Regions from separate parts of the Pseudochrobactrum albidum genome, predicted to be linked through region 1. Evidence: predicted binding sites of a transcription regulator. Region 1 holds the regulator's gene; each other region holds the start of a gene.
What was found. The regulator PhoB, encoded in region 1, activates phosphate uptake and scavenging genes when phosphate is short. The targets are predictions, from matches to a motif close to TGTCATNNANCTGTCAT.
Positions count from the first base shown of each region.

Region 2: a site for PhoB is predicted at 1,552-1,568, ahead of olsB (l-ornithine N(alpha)-acyltransferase). Genes of this name have one in related genera too.
Region 3: a site for PhoB is predicted at 1,998-2,014, ahead of ACSTTO_RS06520 (esterase-like activity of phytase family protein). Genes of this name have one in related genera too.

Region 1 covers NZ_JBPVTR010000023.1:177,706-180,991, forward strand. The annotation lists gene pstB (phosphate ABC transporter ATP-binding protein PstB) at 1-441, shown strand, start outside; gene phoU (phosphate signaling complex protein PhoU) at 501-1,223, shown strand; gene phoB (phosphate regulon transcriptional regulator PhoB) at 1,352-2,038, shown strand; gene ACSTTO_RS09940 (cell wall hydrolase) at 2,605-3,286, shown strand, end outside.
Region 2 covers NZ_JBPVTR010000023.1:377,555-380,840, reverse strand. The annotation lists gene ACSTTO_RS10775 (class I SAM-dependent methyltransferase) at 1-132, shown strand, start outside; gene ACSTTO_RS10770 (TrmH family RNA methyltransferase) at 129-992, shown strand; gene lspA (signal peptidase II) at 1,023-1,505, shown strand; gene olsB (l-ornithine N(alpha)-acyltransferase) at 1,701-2,567, shown strand; gene mutS (DNA mismatch repair protein MutS) at 2,609-3,286, opposite strand, start outside.
Region 3 covers NZ_JBPVTR010000021.1:156,019-159,304, reverse strand. The annotation lists gene ACSTTO_RS06520 (esterase-like activity of phytase family protein) at 1-1,925, opposite strand, end outside; gene ACSTTO_RS06515 (DNA polymerase IV) at 2,055-3,286, opposite strand, start outside.

The sequences.
Region 1 (3,286 bases):
TACGGCCCGCGTATTCACGGCCTTGCCCGCAGCCGCGCTGATCTGGATGCGATTGTTGAGAAAAGCCTGCGTGGTGCAAGCCTTTGGGAAGAGGTGAAGGATCGCCTCAATGATGCCGGTACCGGCCTGTCCGGAGGGCAGCAGCAACGCCTTTGTATTGCCCGCGCCATTGCGGTGAGCCCCGAAGTTATCCTGATGGATGAGCCATGTTCAGCACTTGATCCGATTGCAACGGCCAAGGTGGAGGAGCTTATTGATGAATTGCGCCGCGATTATACAATTGTCATCGTCACGCATTCCATGCAGCAGGCTGCACGTATTTCCCAGACAACGGCAATGTTCCATTTAGGAAATTTGGTTGAGGTGGGAGATACGGATATGATGTTCACTGCACCAAAAGAAAAACGCACTCAGGATTATATCACCGGCCGTTTCGGCTAAATCTGTCTGAAAAGGTTTTGAACTGTCAGGTCAGTTTTATGAAGGATAAGGAAATCTCCATGCCGTCACAGCATACGGTTACATCCTATGATGAAGAGCTGAAATTTCTTGCGCGCAAGATTGCCGAAATGGGTGGCCATGCAGAGCGTATGGTTGAGCAGTCTATTAAGGCGATTGTAACGGCTGATAATGCATTGGCACAACGCGTAATTTCTGAGGATCTTATCCTCGATGCCGGTGAGCGTGAGATTGGCGAAAAGGCGATTATGATTATTGCCAAACGTCAGCCTATGGCAGTTGATCTGCGTGAAATTATTGGCGCTATCCGTATTTCCGCCGATTTGGAGCGCGTGGGCGATATGGGTAAAAATATTGCCAAACGCGTGGTGGCTGTTTCTGAAACCCGCCAGTCGGTTAAGCTCTATCGTGGCCTGGAAACGCTGGCCGAGCTTGCCCGCACCCAGCTTAAGGATGTGCTGGATGCCTATGCAACGCGCTCGGTTAACCAGATTAATATTGTACGCGACCGGGATGATGAGATTGATGCGATGTATACATCGCTGTTCCGCGAGCTTCTGACCTATATGATGGAAGATCCGCGTAATATTACAGCCTGTACCCATCTTTTGTTCTGCGCCAAGAATATTGAGCGCATTGGCGACCACGCCACCAATATTGCCGAGACGGTTTATTATATTGTTACCGGCAATCAAATGCCGCCGGATCGTCCCAAGGATGATCTGAGCCATGATGTTGTGCTGGATGATCTGCATAAAAACTAGGCCATTCTGCCTGAATGGCCCGTAAGCGGCGCTTTTAAGCGTTGCAAATGAGAACAGGTTAAGTCCTGCCTTCCGGATGATCCGGAGGGCAAATGCCCCCTTATGTCTAGATGAATAATGGATAAGCAATGTCACATACGCCAAGAATAGCGGTTGTTGAAGACGAAGAAGCCATCAGCGAATTGCTGCGCTATAATCTTGAGGCCGAGGGCTATCAGGTTGATACAATCCTGCGCGGTGATGAGGCTGAAATCCATTTGCGTGAAAATGTACCGGATCTTCTGGTGCTGGATTGGATGCTCCCCGGTGTTTCAGGCATAGAGCTGTGCCGCCGTTTGCGCCAGCGGGCAGAAACCGAAAGACTGCCGATTATTATGCTGACAGCCCGCGGTGAAGAATCCGAGCGTGTGCGCGGCCTTGCTGTTGGCGCTGATGATTATGTGGTCAAACCGTTTTCCACGCCCGAGCTTTTGGCGCGTATCAAGGCAATGTTGCGCCGTGCAAATCCAAGTGTTTTGTCTCATGTTCTAAAAGTCGGCGAGATTGTGCTTGATCGTCAGCAACACCGTGTTTATCGCAAGGAGCGTGAAATCAAGCTTGGGCCTACAGAATTTCGCTTGCTGGAATATTTCATGATGGCGCCCGGGCGCGTGTTCTCGCGCACCCAATTGCTGGACGGGATCTGGGGGCGCGATATTTATGTTGATGACCGCACGGTGGATGTGCATATCGGCCGTCTGCGCAAGGCCATTAATACAGGGCGTGAGGCCGATCCGATTCGCACCGTGCGTGGTGCGGGCTATGCTTTTGGCTGATTTTTGCCGGATTGATGGAATTGTAAAATTGCAAAAATAACCGGTGCGGATCTTTCGTGCCGGTTTTTTTGATTCCCGTTACCTGCATAGTGGCAAATCGTTAAGCCGCATCTTCACTGATAATCACTGAAATACATTATTTTATGACACCCTGTTATAAAATATGAGGGCGGGCGGGCAGCGCGGATTTTATTGCATGCGGTGGTGATTTTTTCGTATTTTTCATGAAATATGGCACGATCGCACCGCAAATGCAGCAGGTTGATGTCAGCTTCAAGGATTGATCTTCCTGATATTTTTTGCGGTCAGATATGGGCTGCTCCATTTTGTGACATTTTAAAATTAAGTATTAACAAGCTGTTAACTATTGGGGCGCATTTTGGAGATATAAATTTTAACCGATCCCGTTAAAGCTTTCAGGTGCAAAAAAAACGGCTATTTGCCTTCATTTGGCCTAAATATGCAGTGAGCTTTATGCAGCTTTTATTAAAACCTGATTGTCGTGAATATGTCTGAATATTGCAGGCGTTCCGCTTGGGTGAGTCATTGTTGATAAGGATGAACCGTTGAAACGCTCTTATCTAGCGAAAACACTGTTTATCGGTGCGCTGGTTGCCACGCCTTTTATTCTCGCGGGCTGCACCACAACATCGACAGGTTCCAAACCGGATAAAAACGCAAGCGCGGCCACAGAATCAGGCGTAACAATCCGTAACGGTAAGAAAACCTATACCTATACTGCCAAAGATCGGGAATGCCTTGAGCGTGCAATGTTTTTTGAATCTGCCCGCTCCAGCCGCGATGGCCTTGTTGCCGTGGGCACTGTGGTGATGAACCGGCTGATCTCTGAAAAATATCCCGATACAATTTGCGGCGTAGTCGGGCAGAAAAATCAGTTTGCACCCGGTGTTATGACCCGTGCGATGAATTCAAAAGCCTTGCCGGATGTGCGGGAAGCAGCAGATGCCGTGTTGAAGGGGGAGCGGCATCCGAAGTTGAAAAATGCCATGTTTTTCCATACGGCCGGTTTGAAATTCCCATATAAAAATATGCATTATGTGTTGGTTGCCGGCGGTAATTCTTTTTATGAAAAGCGCCGCAGAGACGGTACGCTTGAATCACCGCTGCCGGATACACCTTATAATCTTGCCGCTGCCTATGAGCCGAAGAACCAGTCCATGCCGGAAAGCATATATGATGTCACAACCGGTAAAGGAGATCGTCTGCCTGCTGCCGCGCCGGTTATGG
Region 2 (3,286 bases), 200 kb from region 1:
CATGAGCTGATGCGCGACCGCTTTACCGGACGCGGCGGCCTGATTGAATCGGGCGAATTGATCCTGCGTGAACGCTCGGCCGGACGCGCCCTATCCACTTCCATGTTTTCCCGCTGGATTGCCCAACCATGACCAAAGATAATGATTTTTCCCGCACAGACACACCACGCCCCGGCCTTGTGAAAGAGGTGACAAGCCTGAGCAATCCGATCGTTAAGGAGCTGCGCTCTCTGGCAATCAAGAAATATCGCGATCAGCAGGGTGTGTTTCTGGCGGAAGGCCTGAAACTGGTGATTGATGCGATTGATCAGGGCTGGCACATCCGCACATTGGTCTTTTCCAAAGCCGGCAAAGGCAATCCGCTGGTGGAGAAAGTGGCCGCCCGCACCAAGGCCGGCGGCGGTCTGGTGCTGGAGGCTTCAGAAAAAGTTATTGCCGCCATTACCCGCAAGGATAATCCGCAAATGGTGGCTGCCGTCTTTGACCAGCGATTTACAACACTTGATCATCTGCAGCCGCAAAATAATGACACTTATATCGCCCTTGACCGTGTGCGTGATCCGGGCAATCTTGGCACAATTATCCGCACCGCAGATGCAGCCGGCGCAAAAGGGATTATTCTGATTGGTGATTGCACTGACCCTTATTCTTTGGAAACTGTGCGTGCCACAATGGGGTCAATTTTTGCAGTGCCGCTCTACCGCACCCGCCATGAGGAGTTTGTCCGGTGGCGCAAATCCTATAAAGCCATGCTGGTTGGCACACATTTGAAAGGCGCTGTAGATTACCGCACAATTCCTTATAACAAACAGCCGGTTATGCTATTGATGGGCAATGAACAGCAGGGGTTGCCGGATGAGCTTGCCGGAATTTGCACACATCTGGCGCGTATTCCGCAGGCAGGGCGGGCGGATTCGCTCAATCTTGCGATTGCCACCGGCATTATGCTCTATGAAATCCGCCGTGATGCCCTTGTTCTGGATAAAAGGTAAAGGCAATATCTGCACAGGAGTTTTATCCTAATGTCTCAACGTGCCGGGCTATGGTCAGCCCTGATCATTGTTTTTGCTATCGCCTCCGACCAGCTTGTCAAATTTCTGGTGGAGAGCGGTATGGACTATCAACAACAGATTGATCTTCTGCCCTTTCTGGCGCTGTTTCGCACCCATAATGAGGGTATTGCCTTCTCCATGCTGTCATGGCTGCATGATGGCGGGCTGATTGCCATGACAATCGCGGTTATTGGCTTTGTCTCCTATTTATGGTGGACAACAGCAGCAGAGCGCAACATCAGCCGTCTTGGCTTTGCCCTGATAATCGGTGGCGCTGTCGGCAATCTGATTGACCGCAGCTTGCTTGGCTATGTTGTTGATTATGTGTTATTTCATCTGCCTCACTGGTCTTTTGCGGTATTTAATTTGGCAGATGTTTACATTACCATAGGTGCCGGCCTGATCATTCTGGATGAAATTCTGCAATGGCAGCGCACCCGTCCAAAACACTGAAAATATCTTAAACCAATACGCCCGCGCATAATCTGTCTGCAGTTTTTGTCACATGGCTGACGCAGTTCGTCTGTATATGCAGCTTATAGTCGTCATGATGCTGAATGAACACACTCAAATACAGACAATACCGGCGGAGGGTGTATCTTGCCACAAACTCTTGGATTTTTTTCACAGAACGCGCATGATGCACATATGAAACAGACATCTCCAGATGCGCTTGATCTTGGCGCTATTTTATCTGATGCCGCCTTATCGCCCGATGACCGGATTCTTGGCCGCATGGGCAGCCTGATTGTGCGTATCGCCAACAATCCGCAGACCATCCGGATTGCGCAAAAATTACGTTATGACGTCTTTTATACCGAACTTGGCGCGCAAAAAGCCGAAAATGCCCAGCCTGAAGAATGGGACGCAGATCAATATGATGCTGTCTGCGACCACCTCGTGGTTTATGATACGGCAATTGCAGGCGGCGAGGCCGAGCAGCTTGTCGGCACCTACCGGTTAATGCGCAGCGATATGATCGCCGCCGGCCGCAATTTTTATTCTGCCGGTGAATATGAGATCAACAAACTCACCGCACGTAAACCGGAATTGCAGTTTCTGGAACTCGGCCGCTCCTGCGTCAAGCCGGAATACCGCTCCAAACGCACAGTGGAATTGCTGTGGCAGGGAATCTGGTCCTATTGCCGCCAGCATAAGATTGAGGTGATGTTTGGCTGCGCCTCTTTCCATGGCACAGTGCCGGAGGCTCATGCGCTGGCGCTTTCCTTTCTCCAGCATAATTGCCGGGCAGATGCGGAATGGGATGTGCGCGCACTGCAGCAACATTACCGCTCAATGGATATGGTGCCCGCAGAGGCAATCAATTCCAAAGTGGCGCTGTTTTCCATGCCGCCGCTGATTAAAGGATATTTACGCCTTGGCGCAATGATTGGTGACGGTGCAGTGGTGGATCATCAATTCGGCACAACCGATGTGCTGATCATTCTGCCGGTCAGCCGGATTTCCAGCCGCTACATCAATTATTACGGTGCAGAAGCTGACCGTTTTGTGTGATTGAACAAGCCCGCTCAAATTGAATTTCAGCGGGCTTGTTATCAGGCCTGACTCAGTTTTTTCAACTGATACAGCGCCTCCAATGCCTCACGCGGTGTCAAATCATCAGGATTGATCTCACGCATGGCGTCCAGCAAAACATTATCCTGCACCGGTTTTGCCGTTTCACGCGGCTTTGCCGCTACGGCAAAAAGCGGCAAATCATCAATTATCTTCTCCGCCTTACCGGAGGTTTCCCCCTCTTCAAGGCGATGCAGCACATCGCGCGCCCGCTCCACCACTGCATCAGGCAAGCCTGCCAGACGCGCCACCTGCACGCCATAGGAGCGGTCAGCGGCGCCTTTGGCCACCTCATGCAGAAAGACCACATCGCCCTCCCATTCCTTTACCCGCATGGTGACATTTGCAAGCCGCCCCAATTTTTCCGACAGGGCTGTCATTTCATGAAAATGGGTGGCAAACAGCGCGCGGCAACGGTTTTGCTCATGCAGATATTCCACACTTGCCCAGGCAATTGACAAGCCGTCAAAAGTTGCGGTACCGCGGCCGATCTCATCCAGAATAACCAGAGAACGCTCACCGGCAAGATTAAGGATAGCGGCGGTTTCCACCATCTCCACCATGAATGTGGAGCGACCGCGCGCCAGATCATCTGATGCGCCAACACGGCTGAACAGCCGGTCAACAATGCCAATATGGGCAGATGTGGCCGGCACATA
Region 3 (3,286 bases), on a different contig from region 1:
ATATAAAGCGCGCCATTATGGGCGGTAATCTCTGAAAGGCCGACCCAGCCTTTTTCTGCTTTATCAAGCGGATAGGCAATGGCAGTCCATTCATCATTTTTAATATTGTAGTGCAGCAGTTTAACCTGCCCCTTTTCATCATCTGCCCATTCACGCTGCATGGCAATCCACAGCGCCTCATCATCCCCTTCACCGGTGCGGGTAATGCCTTCAGCTCCGAAACGGATCTGGCCTTTAAGCAGCTCTTCCGGCAGGGCGATTTCTTTCTTGATCTCGCCTTTTTCATTCACATGGAGAATGGCATGCGGCACCAGTTTTTTCTGGTTGCCCTCATTGGCCAGCCAGAAACCGCCTTTGCCATCGGTGGCAATCCCTTCCAGATCAAGTTTTTGGGCTGCATCCGCACCGCGCTTTACCAATAAGGCAGAGGTGATTTTTGCCGGTTTTTGCGAAGCATCAATTGTGTAAATGGTTGGCGCTGCATAATAGAATGAGTCCGACACCGCATAAAAAATGTCGTCTTTATTATCATCAGCCACAAGGCCGGATAATGCGCCCCAGCCGATTGGCGTGCCATCTTCATTCATGGCTGAAACCAGTTGCGGATAGGCGGCCGGCTTATCCTGCAATTCATAAATCATCACATGGGAGCGTGCGCCACCTTCCTTGCCAAAATCTTTTTCATTGGCAGTGATCAGCAAATTGCGGGACGGGATAGCCAAGACACCTTCAGGCGCAATGCCCGATGGCAGCAATTGCACAAATTCCGGCTCCTTGCCGGTATCTTTATAAACGCCGACCATTGAGCCGCGCTCACTGGCAATGAACAAATAATCTGTTTGCCCAAAACGCGCTGTTTCCGCGCCTTCCAGCTCTACGCCCTTTTTGTTACGTTTTTCAGGATAATGGCCGTGGGCTGCAATTTTATATTCCAGACTATTGCCGGATTCATAAAGAACCCTGCCGGTTTTGTCGAAAATGCTGAAACCACGTGAGCCGCCTTTATAGTCGCCCTCATTGGCGGTGAGCAGGCGATCATCGCCAATCCATTTAATCGTATCAGGCTCACGCGCAACATTTTTCATGGCACCGTCAAAGCTGATCCTGCCGTCTTTTTTAGTGTCAATCTTGTCGAGATCAACCGTACCGGCAGAAAAATGCCCGCTGATCTTGCCGCTTGCCGCATCAACAATGACAATATGGTTATTTTCCTGCAAGGTAAGGGCAATTTCATTCTTACTGTTAATGCTTACAAATTCCGGTTCCGGATCTTCAGGAGCAATTTCCGCAAGGCCGGTCACATCAACCACTTTCATGGTTTTGCAATCCGGTTTACCGTCTTTCAAATCAAGAATAACCAGATTTCCGGCTGGCATTTGCGGCAGTTCGCCATCATTGAGCTCTTCATCGCGTTCATTTTCAATGGCTATAGCGAGAAATTTCTTATCCGGTGAAACAGCAACAGAATCCGGCTGGCCACCAAGATCACAGCTCATTTCAACCTTGCGCGCGGCAATATCAACCACATCAAGACGGCCTGAAGGCTTGGTATAGCTTTCTGATGTGTTGACGCCGGCCAGCACATATTTGCCGGCAACGGCAACGGATGTCGGTTCGCCTTCAACTTTGAGATAACCGCCGGCCTGCGGGGCGGATGGATTGGTAATATCCACAAAGCCAAGGCCGCCAAAAGGGCTGTCGGAATAAATCAGCATATTGCCATCTTCAGAAACGGTAATGATTTCAGAAGAGGTTTCCGACAAGGCATCAGCGCCCTCAGGCAGGTTTTTGCTGACAGCAAAGCTGGCAATCCGGTTGTAAACCGGTTCAGCAGAGGCTGAAATTGCAGCCGAACAGGCCAGCACAGAAGCAAAAGCCGTGATGAGTGAGCGTTGCAGCGGTTTGCTCAAAAGACGACGCGTCATAAATATCCCCAGATAATGCGTGAAATCTGAGCGAGGTTTCACCTTTGTCTGTTACATCGGAATGTCGATTTTATGAATAAATGATGACAGTAAACTTATTTCTGTCTGACGCTGTAAAAGTAAAAACAATTATTTATCTGATGGTGTCTGCGGGCGGGCGAGGTTGCCCTTGCCGAATGTATAGCCGGTTTCAACAGTTCCGGAGCCGAATTTTGAGCGCAGCTTATCCATGGCATTTTCAGCCGCGGCACGTTTTGCGGCCAGTTCATCCACCAGATCAGGCGGGTCGGCTTTTACCGCATCGGTCAGATCGCTCACGCCAATGCCAAGCAGCCGGTATTTGGTGCCGTTTATTTCTTTTTGCAGCATATATAATCCGGTGCGAAAAATCCGATCAGCAAGCTGTGTCGGATCACCAAGGCGATGATTGCGCGTACGGCTTTGAAAATCATGGGTCTTGAGCTTGAGCACCACAGTGTGGCCGGCTATGCCGCGTTGTTTAAGCCGCGCTGCCACTTTTTCTGATAAGGCACGCAAGACGGGCACCAGTTCTTCTGCTTTGGCAATATCAATATCAAATGTGGTTTCATTGGAGATGCTCTTCATCTCGCTTTCCGGCTGCACTGTGCGCGTATCCTGCCCGCGCGCCAGCCGGAACAGGCGCTGCCCCATAACGCCATAGGCCTTCATCAGCGCGGCTTCTTCCATTTTTTGTAACTGGCCTATTGTGTGCAGGCCATCGGCATTGAGGCGGGCATTCAGCGCCTTACCCACGCCCCAGATCATGGCAACCGGCTTATCTTCAAGAAAGCTCACCGCTTCTCTTTCACCAATCACTGAAAATCCGCGCGGCTTTTCCATGTCGGATGCAAGCTTTGCAAGAAATTTGCAATAAGACAGGCCGACAGAAACAGTAATGCCAATCTCTTGCTCCACGCGGCGGGCAAAATCTGCCAGCACAAGGGCAGGAGGGGCGCCATGCAGACGCGCCGTGCCACGCAGATCAAGAAAAGCCTCATCAATGGAAAGCGGCTCAACCAAAGGTGTGAGATCGCCCATCATCTTGCGAATCTGCTGCCCGACAATGCGGTATTTTTCCATATCCGGCTTGATAAAAACAGCTTGCGGGCACAGCTCAATTGCCTTGAAGGCAGGCATGGCAGAGCGCACGCCGTAAATACGGGCAATATAACAACAGGTAGAAACAACACCGCGCTTGCCGCCACCCACAATAACCGGCTTGTCACGCAATTGCGGATTGTCCCGCTTTTCAATGGAGGCATAGAAGGCATCACAATCAATGTGAGCAAAGCTTAAATCATAAAGCTCTTCATGGCGGATCACGCGCGGGCTGCCACAAT